3 regions of the Methylovorus sp. MP688 genome follow, and region 3 is predicted to be linked to each of the others. Evidence: riboswitches for the same ligand, from Rfam matches in the RefSeq annotation. Region 3 holds a riboswitch; each other region holds the start of a gene.
The links. A riboswitch is a leader RNA that binds a small molecule or an ion and turns the genes downstream of it on or off. The one in region 3 is predicted to bind cobalamin.

Region 1 (7,753 bases), 1.0 Mb from region 3:
GGGCAATATTCGCGAGCTGGAAAACATCATTCACCACGCCCTGCTCATTTGCAAAAACAACATTGTGCGCAGTGAAGACCTGCAGTTGTCGTCGATTTCGCTGCATCGCCCGCGCGAAGCCGAAAGCACGGGGCGGGATGCCCATCAGTCGCAATTGCAGGAAGTGCTGCATGCCTACTTTGAGACCGGCGCGCCTGACCTGTTTGAGCAGCTGGAAGACACCATCGTCCGCACCGCCTACCAGCATTGCCACAACAACCAGGTACAAACCGCCAAACTGCTCGGCATCAGCCGCAATATCGTGCGGGCCAAGCTGATCAAGATGGGGGCGATCAATGCGCTCAAGTGAGGCGCTGCGCTTTCCCCCTGTCGCTGGCCAGCGCGTGGAACGCGTCGCCAGCGCGCCTTTGCCCACGCGGCATGGCCAGTTTGATTTGCATGTGTACCGCGAAGCGGATAGCGGGATCGAGCATGTGGCCCTGGTGGCGGGCGAGGTGGCACATCAGCAGCAAGTGTTAGTGCGCCTGCACTCGGAATGCCTGACTGGCGATGTGTTTGGCTCCAGCCGTTGCGATTGCGGTGAGCAATTGCAGCGCTCGCAACAGCTTATCGCCGATGCCGGACTAGGCGTGGTGGTCTATCTGCGCGGGCAGGAAGGCCGTGGCATAGGCCTGGCGAACAAGATACGCGCTTACCATCTGCAGGATCAGGGGCTGGATACGGTAGAAGCCAATCTGGCCCTGGGCTTGCCGGTGGATGGCCGCCGCTATGATGCGGCGATTGCCATACTGCATGACCTGCAAGTGCGCTCGGTGCAATTGCTGAGCAACAACCCGGACAAGCTGCAATGCCTGGCAGAAAGCGGGTTTGCCCCCAGCCAGCAACCGTTGCGCATGGTCGCCGGACCTCACAACCAGCAATACCTCGACACCAAGCGGCTAAAACTCGGCCATTGGCTATAACCCGGCCTGCGATTAATGCGCAGGGGCTTTGCGCCAGTCCCGCACAAAGGTCATGAACTGATCAAAAGGCAAGGCCGGCGAGAACAGATAGCCCTGGGCAAAGTCACAGCCTGCGCGCTTCAGCAGTTCCAGCTGGGCTTCGGTTTCCACGCCTTCGGCAATCACGCGCATGCCCAGTCTGTGCGCCATATCCACAATTACTTCGCATAGCACCATGTCGTCATTGCCGGCGCCCAGATTCTGCACGAAGGAGCGGTCGATTTTGACAAAGTCGATATGAAACTTCTTGAGATAGGCCAGCGAGGAGTAGCCGGTGCCGAAGTCATCAATCGAGGTGGCAATACCGGCATCACGGAATTGGGTCAGGGTGGCTTTCACCTGATCTGACGCTTCCAGCAGCAGGCCTTCGGTGATTTCAATGGCCAGACATTCCGCAGGCAGGCCTATCTGGTCGAGATAGGCTTGCCAGGTCTGCAACTCCTGGCTGCTCTGGAATTGCAGCGGCGACACATTGATGCTGACCTGGAAGATGGTCGCATCCACCACATTGCCATCAGGCGGCACACTGCGCGATGCCAGCGATTCCTGCACCAGCGTCACCGTATCGCGTGCTGACTGGCGGAACACCCAGTCGCCCATGCGATTGATCATGCCAGTCTCTTCTGCCACCGGAATAAACTCGAACGGCGGCACCAGTCCGCGTGTGGGATGCTGCCAGCGCACCAGCGCTTCGGCCTTGTGTATCTCGTTGGTCGCCAGATCGACAATCGGCTGGTAGTACATCACCAGCTCGTGCCGGTTGAGTGCATGCCGCAAATCATTGCTGACCTGCAGCTTGTGTGCGGCCAGCTCCTGCATGGATGGCGAGAAGAACTGGTAACGGTTTCGGCCCAGACGCTTGGCTTCGTACATGGCCTGGTCGGCATATTTCATCAGCGTTTCCACATCCCGGCTGTGCTCGGGGAAAGACGCAATACCTATACTGGTGGTCACATACACCACGTGGTTCTCAATGGTGAATGGCAGCGATACCTGGCGCAGAATGCGCTCACACAGCCACTCCACCTGCTGCTGGTTTTGCACATTGGAAAGCACAATGGTGAATTCATCGCCACCCAGACGTGCCAGCAGTGTGCAATCGCGGGCGACGGCGGCGATACGCGCGCCGGTTTCCACCAGCAGCTTGTCACCGATGGAATGCCCTAGCTGATCGTTGATCTGCTTGAAGTTATCCAGATCGAGAAACATCAGCACCAGCGGCTGCTGGTGTTGCAGCGATTTATGGATTTCTTCCGCCAGCTGTTTGTGGAACATGGGACGATTGGGCAAGCCGGTCAGAAAATCGTAATTGGCCTGCTTCCAGATCAGTTTTTGCGAGGCGGCCGCTTGCCTTGCCACTTCGCGCTTGAGCCGGTAGCCGCGCAGCACAATGATGGTCGCCAGCAACAGCAGGCCTGCCAGCAGGAAAGGCAATAAACCGGTTTTGCTGCCAGGCTGCAGGCGCCAGTCATTCAGAATGTCGCTACGCTCTGGCTCCAGATGCTTCAGTGTTTTCTGCAGGATACTGGCCAGCTCTGGCCAGTCCTTGCGCACCGCCATGTTCACGCTGGCTTTGTAAGGCGTGGACCCAGCTTTGGCCAGATAGCGTATGCCCTGCACATTCGATACATAATCCACCACCAGCGGATTGCCGATGTAGGCATCTGCCTTGCCGGTTTCCAGCGCCACAAAGGCCTCTTCGGCGATATCCACCTTGAATAACTCGATACCCTGCTGATCCTTGGTCAACAAGCCAGCCAGGGGACCATTCTTGAATACTGCGACGCGCTTATGCTGGAGGTCAGCAAAGGTGCGGATGGTGTCGTTTTTCTTATGGATATAGATGGTGTAAGGCACCGAAATCACAGGCTCAGGCAGCGCCACAAAGCGGCTGCCATTGAGCGACTTCACGCTGGCGATACCGGATAGCATGTCGGCGGTTTCGGTCGCTGGATTTTCGGAGTATTCGCTGCGTTGAAAACGCACGCCCAGAAGCCGCTCGAAGCGCTTGAGGTAATCCACGGTGATTCCGCGAAACTCGTTGCCCTCCGACAGGAACTCGATCGGCATCCAGCCGTGATGCACCCCTACAGTAATGACCGGATGGGCCTTCAGCCAGGCAAATTCCTGCGTCGTCAGTTCCAGTGTATCTGAGGTCAAAGGCTTGCTGGCAAAGGGCAAGCCGCCACTTTCCAACTGCTCTGCACTGACCGCATAGACTGCGGCCGAAATGCATACCAGTGCCAGCAGGCTCTGTATCAGCATGCGCATTGCAAAGCCTGCCGTGATGGCATGTCCTGAATATTTGAATTTAGCTAGTCGCATCCCGCACTCAATAGTTCTTGTTTTGCCGTTAAGACCGCGAGTCAACTTTGGCTACATAACACGCTGGCGTGTGATGAATTTACGGTCCGCAGGATTAAATCTTGACCCTGAATAGTTGTGTCTTGAATCACATTTGAAGGATGGGAGGATTGTATTGCCGATTCAGATAATAGCAATGACTTATCGCATATGGGGTGACCAGACTTGCAGCCTGAGGGCCACATATCGAAGGTCTGGATAATTTGACTCCCCTTCGCGGCCAAACAGGCTTAATATTCATCTGGCACCCAGCAGTAAGCAACTGAATAATATAAAAATAAACCGGGCTGGCGCATGCACTGCATCCCCATTTCCGCACACGCACAGAAGTTGCACCGCACCGGGGCAAAACGATACGCAAGACTTGAAGCTGCTTTACAGATCAACACTTTCAGGAGGATTGAGATGAAAACAATTTTAAGCATTGATGGGGGTGGTATCCGCGGCTTGATCCCGGCACTGATACTGACTGATATCGAGGCCCATCTGGGCAAGCCGGTCTGGCAATTGTTTGACCTGATTGCGGGCACGTCGACCGGCGGCATTCTGGCGATAGGCTGCGCCAGGAAAGATGCCTCGGGCAAGGCCAGATATGCGGCGAAAGACCTGGTGAATATCTATGAAACCCGCGGCAAGGAGATCTTCTCGCGCTCGCTGTGGAAAGGCGTGTCCTCCATAGGCGGGATTGCCGATGAGCTTTACTCCGCCGATGGCATTGAGCAGGTGCTGCAGGAGTATTTTGAAGACGACGCGCTACAGGATTGCCTGACCAACACCCTGATCACCAGCTATGACCTGCAAAACCGCGAGCCTATCTTTTTCAAGAGCTGGAAAGACGAACACAAACCGCTGCTGCTCAAGCACGTAGCGCGTGCCACCTCGGCCGCGCCTACCTATTTTGAACCGACTCAGATCGAGGTGGCGGGCTCGCTGAAAACCCTGGTGGATGGTGGCGTGTTCATCAACTCGCCCTCGGTATCGGCCTATGCCGAAGCCAAACGCATTTTCCCGGATGAAACCGAGTTTCTGCTGGTCTCGCTAGGCACCGGCGAGCTGATCAGGCCGATTACCTTTGATGAGGCGAAAGACTGGGGCAAGGCTGGCTGGGTACTGCCGCTGTTGAGCTGCATGTTTGATGGCGTGGCCGATGCCGCCAATTATCAGATGCAGATGATACTGGGCGACCATTACTACCGGCTGCAAACGGAATTGAGCATCGCCTCGGATGACATGGATAACGCCACCAAGGGCAATATTGAAAACCTGAAAGCGGAAGCTAAAAAACTGATCAAAGCCAACAAGGCCACGCTGGAGACAATCTATCAGGCGCTGGCGCGCTAAGTGCTGCCACCGTCACCATGCAATGCCCCGGCTAACTGCACAAGCGGGACAGGGAATCAAAATCAAATGCCTGTCCGCTGATGCTCTTCTGAAACACATCCTGCTGCTGAATCCGCTGCGGGGTGTTGAAAGTCGCGCTATTCAGCTTGTCGATAAACCCATCGTCCACCAGCATGGCACAAGCCAGACTGCGGGAGTATTCCGACTTCAACACGGACAGCATCTGGGCATGCTCAAAATCAAACTCCACGATCTTTTGCAGCGATTTCGCATAGGTCGTTCTGACCGAAATCACCTCCGGCAAGCTGGAGGATTGCGCAATCAGCGGCTCAATATCATCGCGTATGCCATCCCGGTTTTTGTCTGGCCCCGAGAGTGGGCTGGTCTTGACCTCAGTATGCAACAAGGCAGCCGCCCAGCCGGGCAGTTTGTCGCAGGCAGATAGCGTCAACAGGAGTCCGGCAGCGCCCAATAGAGGCAACACCCGGGCAAGCTTCGCGGATATAAACAGAAGGTTCATGCGCCCAATAATTAAGAGAGTTTCACGAGCTGAAAGGCCTCATGCAGCCAGATCAAGACTTATGCAGAAAGTATACAGAGCATGCAAAATCCGTCGATCCAGAGGTGACAGAATTGTCACCTTCTCCTGCCAAAGGCCCACTGCGCGCACCTCTTAACATTTCTTAATACTTATTCAAGCTTCCCCTTTATAATCTATGCACACTGCCAGGTGCCTGCCCTCTCGCTCGAGGGGAAAGGTGAAACGGGAAACAGGTGAAATGCCTGTGCTGCCCCCGCAACGGTAAGCGAGTATGGATGTGCCATCGACGCCACTGGGCCTTATGCCTGGGAAGGCGGTGCATCAAGCCTCGCGAGCCCGGAGACCGGCCTGCCAGTCACGAAGGAACTACCGCGGGGCGCGGTGTTTGGGCAAGGCTGGTCAGCCATCTCATACTCTGGCTCTGTGGTTTTTCCATGATGAATCGGCATGCGGGGTCGCATGCGAACATTTAGGAAACGCCCATGAAACGTACTGCCATGGCGAGCCTGACCGGCTTGCTTTTTTCCGTGTCCGCTTACGCTGAAAATATTCAGCCGCTGGAAGAAGTCGAAGTATCCGCACAAAGCCTCAAACCCGAATCCCGCCTCAAACAGCCACTTTCCACCGGCAGCCGCCTCGGCCTGACGCCATTTGAAACGCCCGCCAGCATTGAGGCTGTGGATGCCGACACCATACGCCGCCGCGGCGATATCAGTATCCGCGAAGCCATCTCACGCTCTACCGGCATCAGCGACATCAGCAATCTCGGCGTGGGCAATGCCTTTTCAGCGCGCGGCTTTAGTGGCAATGATTCCATCGGTCAGGCAGAAGATGGCGTACGGCTCTTGACCGCCGCCAGCACGATCACCTTTCCCTCCGACACCTGGGGCTATGAGCGCATCGAGGTATTGCGCGGGCCAGCTTCGGTGTTGTTTGGCACCGGCACCGTGGGTGGCATCATCAACAGCATACGCAAGGCGCCGAGCCGCGAAGCTTCATTTGAAGCCCTGACCGGCTGGGGCACCCGCGGCGAATACCGCGCTGGCGTGGGAGGCACCGGGGCCGTGGGCGAGATAGGCGCATTCCGCATTGATGCCTCCGCCACCGGCGGCAATGGCTATGTGGACCGAGGCGAGCATCAGAGCCGCAAGCTCATGAGCGGCCTGCAACTGGTGCCCAGCGATCGTCTGCGCGTCGATTTCACCTTTGATCATAGCGAAGACTCCCCGACCACCTACACCGGCATCCCTTTGCGCGATGGCCGCATCGACAGCAGCCTGCGCAAGCAGAATTACAACGTGCAAGACAGTGCCATGGATTTTGCCGATGACCGCCTGCGCGCCAAGGTGGAATGGGATATTTCAGATAGCCTGAAACTCACCAACATCGGCTACTGGTTTAACAGCCGCCGCCACTGGCGCAACCTGGAATACTATGCTCTCGATAGTGCCAGCAATACCGTAACGCGATCTCTCTATACCGAGATCAAACACCAGCTGAAACAGCTGGGCAACCGCCTGGAACTGGCCAGCATAGCCGATGCCTTCGGCCACAAGAACCGCTGGGCCATGGGCTGGGAAACCACGCGCGTGGATCTGCGTTATATCGACAACTTTTATGATGGCACGGATGGAAGTAACACCGTGCCGGCCAAGGGTTTTGCGCCGGGTTACTACTCCGATGCCGCGCTGGACCCGACCATCCCCGAATTCAAGGCACGCACCTTGCAAAACGCGCTGTTTGTGGAAGATGCGCTGGACCTGACCGAGCGGCTGAAGCTCACCGCAGGCTTGCGCCAGGACTGGATCAATGTCGATCATCAGAACCTCATCAAGGGCGCTTCCTTCGACAAGGATTACTCGCCCTTTTCCTATCGCCTGGGCACGGTGTTTACCGCCACTCCCGGCCTGGCCGTGTATGGGCAATACAGCCAGGGCTCGGACCCGGTATCGTCCATCGTCTCCTTACGTCCCGGCAGCAAAGCCTACAAGCTGACCACCGCCAAGCAGGCCGAAGTCGGCATCAAGCACATGCTGGATCACGGCAAAGGCGAAGTGACGCTGGCGCTGTACCACATCGCCAAGGACGACATCCTGACACGCGACCCTACCGATCAGCGGCTGACAGTGCAAGGCGGCAAGCAGTCTTCACGCGGTGTGGAGCTTTCCACCCTGCTGCTGCCAAGCGCACATTGGCGTGTAGACGCCAATGTGGCACTGCTGAAGGCGCGCTATGGCGAATTGCTGGAAAGCGGTGCCTCACGCGCCGGCAATACGCCGACCAATGTACCGGAGAAAGTCGCCAACGCCTGGGTTTACTACCAGCTGGGTGACTGGTCCATGGGCGCGGGGGCCCGACTGACAGGGCAACGCTACGCCGACACGGCCAACACCTCGGTCATGCCCGGCTATACCGTGTATGACGCCAACATTGCCTGGCGTGCCAACCGCCACACCACCCTGCGCCTCAACGCCCGCAATCTGGGTGACAAACTCTACGCCAGCAC
Region 2 (7,753 bases), 970 kb from region 3:
TAAACGCGCTCGGCGGCCAGCGCCAGCTTGCCGCTTTCAGCAATGGCCTTGAAGGATTTGAGATGTCGGATTTCGATCATGATATGAATTTAATTCAAGTTTAATGGAAAAAAACTCGCTTTATTAATTCGATGATAGCACGCAAACTGCGGCCTTCGTTATTGAGAGGTGAGTTGTCATGATCAAAGCCCATATCCTGGGGTACCCGCGCGTCGGGGCCAAACGTGAACTGAAAGTTGCGCTGGAGGCATTCTGGAAAAGTGCGCCCGGCGAAGAAGCCCGCCATGAAGCAGCGCTGGAGCAGACCGCGCGCCAGTTGCGCGAAACGCATTGGCAAAAGCAGATAGACGCCGGCCTGGCCTTTATCAGCGTCAATGATTTTTCATGCTACGACCATGTGCTGGACCACACTGTGCTGTTTGGCGCCACGCCGCCGCGCTTTGGCTTTGCCGGGCGGCCATTGCAGGCGCAGGACTACTTTGCCCTGGCCCGCGGCAATGCCGAGCAACCCGCGCTGGAGATGACCAAATGGTTTGATACCAACTACCACTACCTGGTGCCCGAGCTGAGCGCCGAGACCGAATTTTCCATCAACGCCCATGCGTTTCTGCTGCAGATAGACCAGGCGCTGACCACCGGCGCCGAGCTCAAGCCCGTGTTGCTGGGCCCGGTGTCATGGCTGTACCTGGGCAAGAGCCGCGATGCCGGGTTTGACCGCCTGAGCCTGCTGCCAGCCTTGTGCGCGCAATATGCCGCCTTGCTGAGCGAGCTCAAGCTGCGCGGCATTGCCTGGGTGCAGATCGATGAGCCAGTGCTGGCCCTGGACCTCGATGCACGCTGGCTGGCGGCGTTTGCTGATGCCTATGCCCGCATCCGCGACCACAGGCCCAAGCTGTTGCTGACGACGTATTTTGAAAGCGTGGCGCGCTATGTGGGTGCGGTGACGTCTTTGCCGGTGGATGGCCTGCATATCGACCTGGTGCGGGCGCCGGAACAGCTCGCCGCCTGGCTGGCGGCCTTGCCCAGCCATTGGGTGCTTTCCGCCGGGGTAGTGGATGGCCGCAATGTGTGGCGCAATGATCTCGACAAGACCTTGCAGCTGTTGCAGCCGGTAGCGCAGCAGCTGGGGGATCGCCTGTGGATCGCGCCATCGTGCTCGCTGTTGCATGTGCCGGTTTCGCTGGCGCAGGAGTCGTCTATGGATGCGGAAATACGCTCCTGGCTGGCCTTTGCCGATGAAAAGCTGCGCGAGTTGCAGCTATTGCAGCAGGCGCTGAATCATGGGGTGGATAGCGTGGCTGCCGAGTTTCAGACCGCACGCAAGGCCATCGCTTCTCGCGGCGCATCGCCACGCGTGCACAACGAGAGCGTGCAGCAGCGCTTGCAGCATCTGCCGCAGTTATCCGCCGAGCGCAGCAGCCCGTTTGCCGAGCGGCGCCTGGCGCAGCAAAAGCGCTTGCGGCTGCCTTTGCTGCCGACGACGACCATAGGCTCTTTTCCGCAGACGGCCGATATACGGGCGAGCCGGGCGGCGTTTCGCCGGGGTGATCTGAGTGCGCAGGATTACACGCTGGCCATGCAGCAGAACATACGCCATGCCATTGAGCAGCAGCTGGCGCTGGATCTGGATGTGCTGGTGCACGGCGAAGCCGAGCGCAACGACATGGTGGAATACTTCGGCGAGCAGCTGGCAGGCTATGTGTTCAGCCAATACGGCTGGGTGCAGAGTTACGGCTCGCGTTGCGTCAAGCCGCCGATTATCTATGGTGATGTGCACCGCCCACTGGCGATGACCGTGGCGGAGGCCCGCTACGCGCAGTCGCTCACCAGCAAGCCGGTTAAGGGCATGCTCACAGGTCCAGTGACCATGATGCAATGGTCGTTTGTGCGCGATGACCAGCCGCGCGAAACCACCGCCTTGCAACTGGCGCTGGCAATACGCGATGAAGTGGCTGATCTGCAAAATGCAGGCATTGCCATCATCCAGATTGACGAGCCCGCCTTCCGCGAAGGGCTGCCTTTGCAGCAGGCCAAGTGGGCGCAGTATCTGGCATGGGCGGTGCGGGCATTCAAGCTATCGGCCAGCGTGGCGGAAGACAGCACGCAGATACATACCCACATGTGCTATTCGGAGTTCAACGACATTCTGCCGTCGATTGCCGCGATGGATGCCGACGTGATTACCATTGAGACGTCGCGCTCGGCGATGGAACTGCTGGATGGCTTTGGCGAGTTTGATTACCCCAACGACATCGGCCCCGGGGTGTATGACATCCACTCGCCGCGGGTGCCGAGTGTGGAAGCCATGACCACCTTGCTGAAGCGTGCGATTGAGGTGATCCCGGTAGAGCGCTTGTGGGTGAATCCGGATTGCGGCCTTAAAACCCGCGGCTGGCCGGAAACCATCGCCGCCCTGCAACACATGGTCGCCGCCGCACGTCAGCTCCGCCACGAGAAGCTCAATCACAAGGCGGCGTGATCTCGGGACTATCGTTCTTGTAACCCTTGCCAGCGGCCCACGTATGAATGCATGCGTGGGCCGCTGGCATTTTTAATGCTCGGCTTGGCTCAGGCGCTAATCACCAGCAGGCTGCCCAGCATCATGACGATGGCGGCGATCAGCTTGCGCAGAATGTCTTTTTCCTTGAACACCTGATAGCCCACCAGCACCTGCAACACCATGCTCATCTGAAACAGCGCCAGCGTGTACGCCACCAGCATGTGCGACAGCAGCACCAGCGTGCAGTACTGCATGATGAAAATCATGACGCCTATGCTGGCAATCGTGGGCAAATGCGACAGCGAGGTTTTGGTGCTTTCTTTAACACTCGCGGGTATGAACAGCAGATTCGCCAGCATCACCAGCGGCAAGCCCAGCAGCGACCAGAACACCAGCGTGGCCAGCGGCCCGCCATCCGTCACCGCGTTTTTCAGGAACAGCGTGCCGATGGAAAACAGCAAGATGGACAGAAAACGCGCCTGCACGCCGCGCTCCTTCAGCAACAGCAGCATGCGGTTGGCCTCGCGCTGACCATTGGCAGGCATCAGAAAAAAACTGCCCACTACGATGATGGCCACGCCTGCAAAGCCCTGCAGGGTAGGCACCTCGCCCAGAAACACAATGGCGAGCAGCATGGAAATCACCACCTTGTAGGCATTCAGCGGCCCAAACACCGACAGATCGGTTTTGGCGAGCGACATCACCATGAACATCCAGCCGCCCACATCGAGCAGGGCGGCCAGCAAGACATTCACCCAGAACGCCTGCGGCAGGCTGGCAGCATGCACCACAGGCACAAACGGTAGCGCCAGCACACTCAGCACCACATAGCTGGTCGCCACCATGAAGAAGGGGTGCAGCGGATGCTGCGACAGTTTTTTCTGATAGACATTGGCGAGGATGGAAAACACCAGCCTGCCAAATACGAACGCGATTTCCACGAACAACAACTTTCTTTTTTGGGGGATGAAATGCCGGGGAAGGGCAACAACCGACATTATGCGGGTGGATGTCATGTGATTGAAATATTTGTCGCCCGGGCCTGCGCCATCAGGCGTTTTAGCTTGCGGCGATAGCTTGATTCCGGACAGAGTACATAGGGCGTTATGCCCATATTTTGTATTTCTCTGTTGACGATACCACTCCCTATTGTGTTACATTGCCAGCACTACGGTCCTCAAGGTTTGATTCAAACCGCGAGTTAAAAGGGAATCCGGTGCGTGTATCTGCAGATGTTATCTCGCCGATATGCAACGCCGGGGCTGCCCCCGCAACTGTAACCAGCCATCGGGCTGACGCCATGTCAGTCTGGTAGCGCAAGGCATCTGAAGCCACTGAACCTGCCGGGGTTCGGGAAGGCGCCAAGCGTAAGGCCGGGAGCCAGGAGACCTGCCGTGGATTTTTTCAACGCGTTTGAGGCGGGGTGTCCTCGGCAGATGGAAGGTTTGCGCCTTCTCCCTTGCTGGTCCTGGTGGTGGATATACAGCGGCAGTGCAATGTCATTGCGCCTGCGTATGTCGGTCGCCGACTCCCGCTCCTGATAGGAGCCAAGTAGATGGATGATATCAATACCGCGCAGCCGGTTTTAAATGCTGCACTTCCCAGTTTGCAAGTCATACGCCGTGATGGCGCGGCCGTGCCGTTTGCCGCCGACAAGATTTCCATTGCGCTGACCAAGGCGTTTTTGGCGGTGGCGGGCGAGCACTCGACTATTTCCACCCATATGCGCACCGAGGTGCAGGCGCTGACCGATACCGTGGTGGCCGCCCTGGTGCGCCGCAAGCCAGCCGGTGGCTCCATCCACATTGAAGATATTCAGGATCAGGTAGAGCTGGCGCTGATGCGCTCCGGCGAGCATGACGTGGCGCGCGCCTATGTGCTGTACCGCGAAAAGCGCGCCGCCGAGCGTGCCGCCCAGCAAGCGCCTGCGCCCACCCTGCATGTGCTGCAGGATGGCAAGCGCGTGCCGCTGGATCAGCAGTTGCTGCTCAGCATGGTGACCGAGGCCTGCGTGAATCTGGGCGATGCCGTGCAACCCGCCGTGATTGTGGAGCAGGCCATGCGCGACCTTTACGACGGCATGCCGTTTGATGAAGTGCGCCGCGCGCTGATCCTCTCCGCACGCAGCCTGATTGAGCGCGAGCCTGCCTACAACTACGTCACCGCCCGTTTGCAGCTGGACCTGGTGCGTGCGGAGGTGCTGGGCGAAGCCGTGAGCCATACCGCCATGGCGCAGCGCTATGCCGAATATTTTCCGCAATACATCAAGGCCGGCATTGCCGCCGAATTGCTGGATGAGCGCCTGGCGCAGTTTGATCTCAGCCGCCTTGCCAGCGTACTGGTGGCCGACCGCGATCTGCAGTTTGGCTACCTGGGTTTGCAGACGCTATACGACCGCTACTTTTTGCATATTGAAGAGCGCCGCATCGAGCTGCCGCAGGTGTTTTTCATGCGCGTGGCCATGGGCCTGGCGATCAACGAGATTGACCGCGAAAGCCGCGCCATTGAGTTTTACCATGTGCTGTCCAGCTTTGATTTCATGAGCTCCACGCCTACCTTGTTCAACAGCGGCACGCGCCATTCGCAGCTGTCCTCATGCTACCTCACCACCGTGAGCGATGATCTGGATGGCATTTACCAGGCGATCAAGGAAAACGCGCTGCTGCAAAAATTTGCCGGTGGCCTGGGCAATGACTGGACGCCAGTGCGGGCGCTGGGCTCGCGCATCAAGGGCACCAATGGCAAAAGCCAGGGCGTGATTCCTTTCCTGAAAGTGGTCAACGATACCGCCGTGGCGGTGAATCAGGGCGGCAAGCGCAAGGGCGCGGTGTGTGGCTATCTGGAAAGCTGGCATCTGGACCTGGAAGAGTTTCTGGACCTGCGCAAGAACACCGGCGACGACCGCCGCCGTACGCACGACATGAACACCGCCAACTGGATTCCTGACCTCTTTATGCAGCGCGTGCAGGCCAATGCGGATTGGACGCTGTTCTCACCATCCGACGTGCCGGACCTGCATGATCTGTATGGCAAGGCATTCGAGACTGCCTATACCAACTACGAGCGCCGCGCCGACCATGGCGAGATCAAGCTGTTCAAGCGCGTGCCCGCGGTGCAGCTGTGGCGCAAGATGCTCTCCATGCTGTTTGAAACCGGGCATCCGTGGATCACCTTCAAAGACCCGTGCAATATCCGTTCGCCGCAGCAGCACGTGGGCGTGGTTCACAGCTCCAACCTCTGCACCGAGATCACGCTGAATACTTCCGAAACGGAAATCGCCGTGTGCAACCTGGGCTCGGTAAACCTGATGGCCCACCTCAAGCGCGAAGGCGACAGCTATGTGCTGGACCAAACCAAGCTGGCTGCCACCATCCGCGTGGCGATGCGCATGCTGGATAACGTGGTCGACATCAACTTCTACGCCGTGGGCAAGGCGCGCAATTCCAATTACCGTCACCGCCCGGTGGGCCTCGGCATCATGGGTTTTCAGGATGCCTTGCACGCCATGCGCGTGCCGTATGCCTCGGCTGCGGCGGTGGAGTTTGCCGACCGCGCGATGGAAGCCGTGTGCTACAACGCCTACCTTGCCTCCAGCTATCTGGCGGAAGAGCGGGGCGCGTATTCGTCATTCCGTGGCAGCCTGTGGGATCAAGGCATATTGCCGCTGGATACGCTCAATCTGCTATCCGAAGCACGTGGCGGCCAGGTGGAAGTGGACCGCTCAAGGACGCTGGATTGGGATAGCCTGCGCCAGCGCATACAGCGCGTGGGCATGCGCAATTCCAACTGCGTGGCGATTGCACCCACGGCGACCATCTCCAATATCGTCGGTGTCTCCGCCAGCATAGAGCCGGAATACCAGAACCTGTATGTGAAATCCAACCTCTCGGGTGAATTCACCGTGGTAAACGAGCAACTGGTGCAAGACCTGAAAGCGCGTGGCCTGTGGGATGAGGTGATGATTGCCGACATCAAGTATTACGACGGCTCGCTGGCCGCCATCGAGCGCGTGCCGGCGGACCTCAAGCAGCTGTACGCCACGGCGTTTGAGGTAGACCCGGTGTGGCTGGTCGAAGCCGCTGCCCGCCGCCAGAAGTGGATAGACCAGGCGCAATCGCTCAACCTCTACTTCGCCGCGCCCTCCGGCAAAAAGCTCAACGACGTCTACCTGCTGGCCTGGCTGCGTGGCCTCAAAACCACGTATTACCTGCGCTCGTTAGGCGCTACCTCGGCCGAGAAATCGACCGGGCAGGGCGGGGAGCTCAATGCGGTGTCGTCCGCCTTGCCTGCGGTGGCCGCGGCTACCAATGCCGAGCCTGAGCCCAAGCAATGCCTGATCGACGATCCCGACTGCGAAGCCTGCCAATAACCCTGACTGTCTGCGACTCACCTACGCTGGCTGCACATGATGTGCCTTGCCACCAGGGTGGGTCGCACCTTCATCGCCGAATTTTAAGGAAACACCATGCTGAATTTTGAAGACGATATCCTGACTGCCCCCGCTGCCGCGCCAACCGCCACGCCCAAGGCAGTCCCCGCCATGCCATCTGCCGCCGCCACTGCCATCTCAGCCGCCAACCAGCCCAGCGCTACGGGCCGGGTGCAAGCGGTGGATAAGCGCGTGATCAATGGCCAGACCGACGTTAACCAGCTCGTGCCATTCAAATACCACTGGGCGTGGGACAAATACCTGGCAGGCTGCGCCAACCACTGGATGCCGCAAGAAATCTCCATGAGCCGCGACATTGCCCAGTGGAAAGACAGCAGCGCGCTCACCGAAGACGAACGCTTGATCGTCAAACGCAACCTCGGCTTTTTCACCACCGCCGACTCGCTCGCCGCCAACAACATCGTGCTCGGCACCTATCGCCACATCACCGCGCCCGAGTGCCGCCAATATCTGCTGCGCCAAGCCTTTGAAGAAGCCATCCACACCCACGCCTACCAATACATCGTCGAAAGCCTGGGCCTGGACGAAAGCGAAATCTTCAACGCCTATCAAGAAGTCTCCAGCATCCGCGATAAAGACGACTTCCTCATCCCCTTCATCAACACTCTGACCGACCCCGAATTCAAAACCGGCACTACGCAAGCCGACCAGCAGCTGCTGCGCTCGCTCATCGTCTTCGCCTGCATCATGGAAGGCCTGTTTTTCTACGTTGGCTTTGTGCAGATACTCGCCCTCGGCCGCCAGAACAAAATGCAAGGCGCCGCCGAGCAATACCAATACATCCTGCGCGATGAATCCATGCA
Region 3 (7,753 bases):
CTGGAACGGAAAGACACCGAAACGACCTACGCATCCGAAGTGCACACTCAAGAGATGATTCAGGCTTCCGGCGCTACCAACCTCTATGATTATCTTGCCCAGCATACGTCCATCACCACACTCCCAAACTTCGGGAATAAAGCGACGCCTTCGATTGATATGCGTGGCTATGGCAATGCTAACGGCTATCAAAACATCGTCGTGTCAGTCGATGGTCAACGCCTGAATAACATTGATGGTTCACCGCAATTGATTGGCGGGATTCCGCTCAGCAATATTGATCGCATCGAAATTACCAAAGGCAGTGGTTCCGTGATCTATGGTGACGGCGCAATGGCGGGGACCATTCAGATTTATACAAAAACACGCACTGGCGTTTCTGTCAGCGCTTCAGCGGGGAACTTCGGAAGCAAAACTGGCAATATTTCCGCGGGTATTTCTGAGCAATACTTTGATTTATCTGCCAGCGCTTCTGATGACAGCAATGATGGATACAGCAAAAAAGATAGTACTGGCAAAAGAGACAGCTACTCAACCACAGCACAGAATATCAAACTCGGTATTAAGCCTATGGATGGCCTTCGTTTTAATGTAGAGGGCACGAGCTCGCGCACCGACATCCGCTATGTCAACTCACTGACACGCGCACAGTTTAGAGATAACCCTCGCCAAAACGGCAGCAGCGGAGCATATACCCATCAAGCGTTGGACTCTGATCAATGGCGAGTGGGGCTGGAGTATCAAATCAACAATCATTGGAAACTCAGTGCCAACCGCACACAGGAAGATAAGCACTCCGAGTATTTCAACTATAGTTCGAAGTTCGACTACGACTATCTTTCCCATGACGTAGGGCTGACATATCAGAGCGACCTCTTTAGCGTTGTTGGAGGTTTACAAACCTTTGAAGGGGAGCGAAAAGGCACTAGCAATAATTTCACCAAAGACAATACAGCGGCTTTTATTCAATCAGAACTGCATCTTGATGCTCTTACACTTTCGGCAGGAGCCCGCCGAGAAAAAGTGGAATATAACTACAATCCAACCGGAACAACTGGCTGGGAAAATGGGGATAAACTGGGAGCTTGGGATATAGGCATGAACTATCGCCTTAATCAGCAATCCAGCGTGTTTGCCAACTATAACAAAGCCTACCAAGCTCCTGATATTGACCGTTTCTTCAACCAGATCGGCGCATTTAATAGTTTCATTGCGCCATCACGGGCCAGAACTCTCAATGTGGGCTTCAATCATTTGATTGAAAAAAATCGTTTGAAAATCACCCTTTTCAAAACTCGCTTACATGACGAAATTTATTACAACTCACTTATTGGGCTTAATACAAATATAGACCAGTCCCACAAATATGGCCTTGAGTTTCAAGATCAGTTTCAAGTTACCGATAACATCAGCACGTCCCTCATTTACACATACACACGGGCAATTATCGATAGAGAAGCCGATGGGAATGGAGCGTTTAATGGCAAAGAACTCCCGGGAGTATCGCGCAATGGGGTAGTAGCTAATCTTGGGTATCGTTTTTACGAAAATGCTTACCTAAACCTCAGCCATGTGTGGCGCTCTTCCACTTATTCAGCGGATGACTTCGCCAATAACCTGACGCAGAAACAAAATAGCTACGAATCCACTAACCTTGCCCTGAGTTATAAATTCAAGAATGTGCAGCTATTCACTGCACTTAATAACATTTTTGAACACAAGAACTCCATACAGGTGCGTGACGATGCCATCTATCCAGTCGATTTCTCACGTACCTGGCGCGTAGGCATGAAAGCTGACTTTTAATCGCCCTTAAAGCTGATATGGCCGCCACCTACTTGAATGTATCTGGCGGCTTTTGCTTTTGGGGATTTTGATTTAAACAGTTACAATCCAAGGCACTAAGCAAGCACAACGGAGTTTTGACGAAATGCCGCAGCACAACAAGCAGTCTTTCTGGGTGGGCGCTATCCTGATTCTCTTGATCATCGCCACTCGCACCCAGCATTTCGGCAATGATGTTTACCTGCCTGACGCCACGCTGGCGGTGCTGTTCATGGGCGGCTTGCTGATCACTAATACGAGCTGGCTGGGGCTGGCGCTGATTGCGGCATTTGGCATGGATGGGTATGCCATGGGCTGGCAAGGCGTGTCGGATTACTGCATGTCGCCTGGTTACTGGGGCCTGATTCCCACCTATGGTCTGGTATGGGGCGCGGGACGGTTACTGGCGGATAGTGACAAGCCATTTTCCATCTTGCCATTTGCCTTGTTTGCCTGGGGCTCCACCAGCATTGCTTTTGTTGTGTCCAATGCCTTCTGGTTTGCGTTTTCAGACAAAGTGGATAGCCTGACCATTACCGAATTTAGCGTCCGCGTAGCCAAGTATTACATGCCCTATGTCGGCTACGCGTTGATGTATGTGGCGATTGGTTGGCTGGCAGCCCGTTTATTCAAATTGCGTATCGCCGCTCCCAGCCGCATATCGCTTTAATCTTTGTCGGGTAGCGTGGTAGCCCACGTCAGCCTCATCAACATTCTCAGCCCGGCAATCTGCTGGGCTGCATGCCATGTAAGCTTGCAAAAAGTGTATCTCCAGACGCCTAACGTTCGTTCCTCGCTTTTCCTCAACCGCATTTCCCCGCCTGTTTATTTTCGGCGACATCGCATATAATTCACGCAGTTGTTCAGGTGCCGAAGTCGCTATTCTGCGATGAGGTGAAACTGGGAAACAGGTGAGTTTTCACAAACAAACCCTGTGCTGCCCCCGCAACGGTAATTACGTGTGGTTGATCCTACACGCCACTGTGGCATAGCCATGGGAAGGCGGATTAACAAAACGTATGAGCCCGGAGACCGGCCTGATGATTCAAGGGATTGCTGCGGGGTTGCAGCGTCACCAGACTCGCTTCAGCTGTTCTCCACTCTGTCTTGATTACCACGCCACAGGCGCAAGCGTTGCCGGGAACAGCATAAGGAAAATTCCATGCTTCACCGTTCTGCACTCGCCATCGCGCTTGCGCCTTTGTTTGCGCATTCATTCAATTCAGTGGCGGCCGATACCACACTGTCAGACATCGTCGTCACCGCCGCCCGCACCGAACAAAAAGTCAGCGATGCGCTGGGCGATATTTCCGTCATTACCCAGGATCAGATTCAGAAAGCCGGTCAGACGACCCTGGTGCAACTGCTCGCCATGCAACCCGGCGTGCAGATCGTACAGAATGGCGGCACCGGCAAATCTGCTGATATCTTTATCCGTGGCGCCAACGCCACACATACGCTAGTGCTGATAGACGGCCTGCGCGTCAGCTCCGCCACCACCGGCACCACAGCGCTTGAAAATATTCCGCTCGACCAGATTGAGCGCGTGGAAATCCTGCGCGGCCCGGCCAGCAGCTTGTATGGCGCTGATGCAATCGGCGGCGTCATCCAGATTTTTACCAAGAGCGGCAAAGGCAAACCGCGCCTGAATGCGAGCGTGGGCCTGGGCACCTATGGCAGCAGCAGCGCCACGGCTGGAATTGCGGGACGAGTCGAAAACACCAGTTTCAGCGTGCAGGCCGGAGCCAGTTCCACCAATGGCGTCTCTGCCATTGCTAATAAAACATTAAGAAATTACAACCCGGATGACGATGGCTATAACAACAGAAATGTGTCATTGAAACTGGCTCAGCATTTCACCGAGAACCATGAGCTCGGCATCCAGGGCTGGCTGAATGAGGGCACCAACCATTACGATGGTGGCACTACTAGTCCAGCAGCAAACCCAACAAACCGCTTTGATTATTATGGCAACCGCCGTCAGACTCTGATCTCGGTTTACAGCAAAAATCAGTTCACCGAAAACTGGATGAGCAATTTCAGCGTCGGCCAGAGTGAGGACAATCTGGAGTCATTCAGCCCAAACACGGCCAATACCCTGAAAGTCCGCTCACTGATCAAGACCACGCAAACCCAATACAGCTGGCAAAACGACATCACGACAGATTTGGGCTTGTTTACGCTGGGCTCTGAGCGGCGCGAACAGAAGGTTGAGGGAACGACCAAATTTGCCAAGGATGAACGCAACATTCAATCCTATCTGCTGGGCTGGCAATACAAGCTCGGGAGCCACCAGTTCCAGGCCAACAGTCGCCTCGACCAGAACTCGCAGTTTGGCGACAAAACCACCGGCAGCCTTGGGTATGCTTACCAGATTAATCCGCAATGGCGCGCCCATGCGCTATACGGGACGGCATTTAATGCACCGACCTTTAATCAGCTTTATAGCCCCTTGCAAGGTAGATACATAGGTAATCCCAACCTCAAACCAGAAGAAGCCGAAAATGGCGAGATTGGCCTGCAATTTAGCCAGGGTGGCCAGCGTATCAGCGCCATCTATTACAAAAATAAGGTGGATAACCTGATCATCACGCCATCGGTGGGCACAACTACTCCACCCATCAACGTCAATAAAGCCGATCTCAAAGGCCTGACGCTGAGCTACAACGGCAGCTGGGATCGCACTCAGGTATACGGCAATGCCGACTTTTTGCGGGCAGAAGATGCCGACACAGGAAACTGGCTGCCGCGTCGCGCCCGTGAGCATGGCGCGCTGGGCTTAACCCAAACGTGGGGCGACTGGCAATTTGGCAGTGAAATCGAAAGCTCCGGCCATCGTTTTGATGACACGGCCAACGCTCTCCGCCTGAGCGGTTACACCCTGCTCAATGTGTTTACCAATTACCGCATCAACCAGGACTGGTCAGTGAATGCGCGCGTCAACAATCTGTTTGATCGCGAGTATGAGTTGGCCAAGGACTATGGCACGTTCGGCACCAACCTGTTCGTCACACTGCGCTATTCGCCCGCGCTTTAAGGCGGGCAAAGAGCAGCGGCAAAACGATAGGCCATGCAAGAGGCAATGTTAAGGGAACATTTCATTTAAAATATTGAAATGTTCCGTTTCTTAAATACTTTAACCATAAGGCAATCTCTCATGCTTAACCTCACCAAACAGCAACAGCTTATCGTCGGCTTACTGCTCGCAGCACTCATGATCATGACGCGTGGCAACCACTTTGCCAGCGTCAACCATCTGCCCAGCGCATCCTGGGCCGTCTTTTTCATGCTGGGTGTTTATCTGCGCCCAATGTGGGTGTTTCCCGTCTTCATGGGCCTCGCAGCGGGTCTGGACTTTGCCTCGGTGAGCGCCAGTGGCGGCAGCGATTTCTGCACCAGCCCGGCCTATGGCTTCCTGGTACCGGCTTACGGTACCCTGTGGCTGGGCGGTCGCTGGTTTGCCAAGCACTACAGCTTTGCCATCAAATCCCTGTTCACATTGAGCGGCGCTGTACTGGTCAGTAGCTTTATCTGCCACCTGTTCTCCAGCGGCGGCTTCTACTTCTTCTCCGGTCGCTACGCCGATCCATCACTGATGGAATTCCTGCCACGCCTGACCAAATACTATCCATCTTCCCTGCAAACCCTGGCGTTTTACATCGCCACCGCCGCCATCATTCATATCGTGATCAAGCTGGTGCGCGCTGATGCCAAGCAAGCCGCATGAGTGAGCAAGACCAGGGGCTGAACCAGCGCCATGCCGATCGCATGGCGCGCAAAAAAGCAGTGGTCGATGCCAAGATTGAGGCCGCCCGGGTAGAGCGCGGCCTGTTGCTGGTGAATACCGGCAATGGCAAAGGCAAATCCACCGCAGCGTTTGGCCTGCTGGCGCGTGCGCTGGGGCATGGTCAGCGTGCGGTGGTGGTGCAGTTTGTCAAAGGCCGCTCCGACACCGGCGAAGAGGCCTTTTACCGCAACCAGCCCAATGTCACCTGGCATGTGATGGGCGAAGGCTTTACCTGGGAAACGCAAAACCGCGATCGCGATATTGCCGCTGCCAAACAAGGCTGGGCCCAGGCGCAGCAAGCCATGCAAGATAGCAGTGTCGGCGTGGTGATACTGGACGAGCTCAACATCGTGCTCAAATACCATTACCTGGAGCTGGCCGATGTGCTGGCGGACATTGCCGCGCGCCCTGCTATGCAGCATGTGGTCGTCACCGGCCGGGCAGCGCCGCCGGAGCTGATAGAGCAGGCCGACACCGTCACCGAAATGAATATGGTGAAGCATGCCTTTAAAAATGGCGTGCAAGCCATGCCGGGGGTGGAGTGGTAGCGGCGGCCTGCCCGGCCCTGCTGGTTTCCGCCCCGGCATCCAATCAGGGCAAAACACTGGTCACCGCCGCCCTGGCCCGCGCCTGGCGCGATAGCGGCTTGCGGGTGCGTGGTTTCAAATGCGGCCCCGACTTTCTTGACCCCATGATCCTGGCGACCGCCACCGGTCATCCCGTTTACAACCTCGACCTGGCCATGAATGGTGAGGCCGACATCCAGGCCAGGCTGCATCAGGCCGCGCTCGACGCCGATGTGATCATCATTGAAGGCGTGATGGGGCTTTACGATGGTGCGCCATCCAGCGCTGATATCGCCGAACGCTTTCGTATCCCTGTCGCCCTGACCGTAGATGCTGCTGGCATGGCGCAGACTTTTGGCGCACTGGCAGCCGGGCTTTATCGCTATCGCCCGGCGCTGATTCCGGCAGGTGTCATCGGCAACCGCACCAGTAGCAGCCACCATGCGGATTTATTGCGTCAGAGCCTGCCAGCCGATATTCCATGGCTGGGCGCCTTGCCAAAATCCGACAACTTTTCATTGCCAGAACGCCACCTCGGCCTGCACCGTGCCGACGAGATTGACGATCTGGAACAACGCATCAGCGCTGCAGCACAGGCCCTGCTGGCCTCGCAGCCCGATGGCATCTTGCCGCTACCCCCGGCTACCGACTTCGCTGCACCAACCGACACCCCAGCCGATAGCTTCCGTCCGCTGGCGGGCAAAACCATCGCCATCGCACGCGATGCAGCCTTCTGTTTTATTTATCCTGCCAATCTGGATTGCCTGCGTGAAATGGGCGCCCAACTCGAATTTTTCTCACCGCTACATGATCAGGCGCTGCCCACCGCCGATGCCCTGTGGTTTCCCGGCGGCTATCCGGAGATCCATGCCGCGACCCTCAGCGCCAACCAGGCCATGCGCCAGGCATTGCAGCAAGCCTGGCAAGCAGGCATACCCATGCTGGCCGAATGCGGCGGCATGATGGCACTCAGTGAGGCGATTGATAGCACGCCGATGTTTGGCCTGCTGCCTGGCAGCACCAGCATGCAGCCGCGCTTTCAGGGGCTGGGCGTGCAGTTTGCCGACTTTGCCGATGGGCGCCTCAACGCCCACACCTTTCATTACTCCCGCATGGAAACCACCTTGCCGCCTATGCACAGCGCCATCACCCAGCGCGGAAAACCCGGCGAAGCCATCTATCGCCATGGCAGCCTGACCGCGAGCTATCTGCACTTTTACTTCCCCTCCAACCCGCAAGCGGCCGCCGCCCTCTTCACCGCATGATGGCCCGGCTGCCTGCTTATACCCTTGGCGGCCTGCTGCTTGCGGCATTCACCCTTTCCAGCCCGCCTGCCTCCGCTGCCACGCTGTTCGGCATCGTCTCCGATCGCACCGCCCCGGCAGTGGCCAATGCGGCGCACGTGGTACTTGCCAATAACGGCAAGGATAAAATCCTGCTGCGCACGCAATCGCAAGTACTGGCGGCGGACGACAAAACGCTGGATCGCTGGCTGAAAAATGCCGATGCCGTGATGGCCATCGCCGTCTATGGCGAAGCCGCGCAACGACTGCAAGTCCGGCTGGATCGGGCTGGC

Region 1: it holds a riboswitch for cobalamin, as region 3 does, so the genes downstream of both, MPQ_RS09690 (TonB-dependent siderophore receptor) here and MPQ_RS00815 (TonB-dependent receptor domain-containing protein) in region 3, are expected to answer to the same signal.
Region 2: it holds a riboswitch for cobalamin, as region 3 does, so the genes downstream of both, MPQ_RS05610 (ribonucleoside-diphosphate reductase subunit alpha) here and MPQ_RS00815 (TonB-dependent receptor domain-containing protein) in region 3, are expected to answer to the same signal.

Annotation. Positions count from the first base shown of each region.
Region 1 is NC_014733.1:2,041,733-2,049,485, forward strand. Features, by position in the region: gene MPQ_RS09665 (sigma-54-dependent Fis family transcriptional regulator) at 1-349, shown strand, start outside; gene ribA (GTP cyclohydrolase II) at 336-962, shown strand; gene MPQ_RS09675 (EAL domain-containing protein) at 975-3,326, opposite strand; gene MPQ_RS09680 (patatin-like phospholipase family protein) at 3,771-4,706, shown strand; gene MPQ_RS09685 (hypothetical protein) at 4,738-5,226, opposite strand; cobalamin riboswitch at 5,418-5,614, shown strand; gene MPQ_RS09690 (TonB-dependent siderophore receptor) at 5,730-7,753, shown strand, end outside.
Region 2 is NC_014733.1:1,148,918-1,156,670, forward strand. Features, by position in the region: gene MPQ_RS05595 (LysR family transcriptional regulator) at 1-80, opposite strand, end outside; gene metE (5-methyltetrahydropteroyltriglutamate--homocysteine S-methyltransferase) at 179-2,479, shown strand; gene MPQ_RS05605 (EamA family transporter) at 2,569-3,441, opposite strand; cobalamin riboswitch at 3,655-3,912, shown strand; gene MPQ_RS05610 (ribonucleoside-diphosphate reductase subunit alpha) at 4,056-6,869, shown strand; gene MPQ_RS05615 (ribonucleotide-diphosphate reductase subunit beta) at 6,966-7,753, shown strand, end outside.
Region 3 is NC_014733.1:176,925-184,677, reverse strand. Features, by position in the region: gene MPQ_RS00825 (TonB-dependent receptor) at 1-1,806, shown strand, start outside; gene MPQ_RS00820 (hypothetical protein) at 1,931-2,494, shown strand; cobalamin riboswitch at 2,673-2,880, shown strand; gene MPQ_RS00815 (TonB-dependent receptor domain-containing protein) at 2,987-4,861, shown strand; gene MPQ_RS00810 (hypothetical protein) at 4,982-5,551, shown strand; gene cobO (cob(I)yrinic acid a,c-diamide adenosyltransferase) at 5,548-6,159, shown strand; gene MPQ_RS00800 (cobyrinate a,c-diamide synthase) at 6,153-7,442, shown strand; gene MPQ_RS00795 (cobaltochelatase subunit CobN) at 7,439-7,753, shown strand, end outside.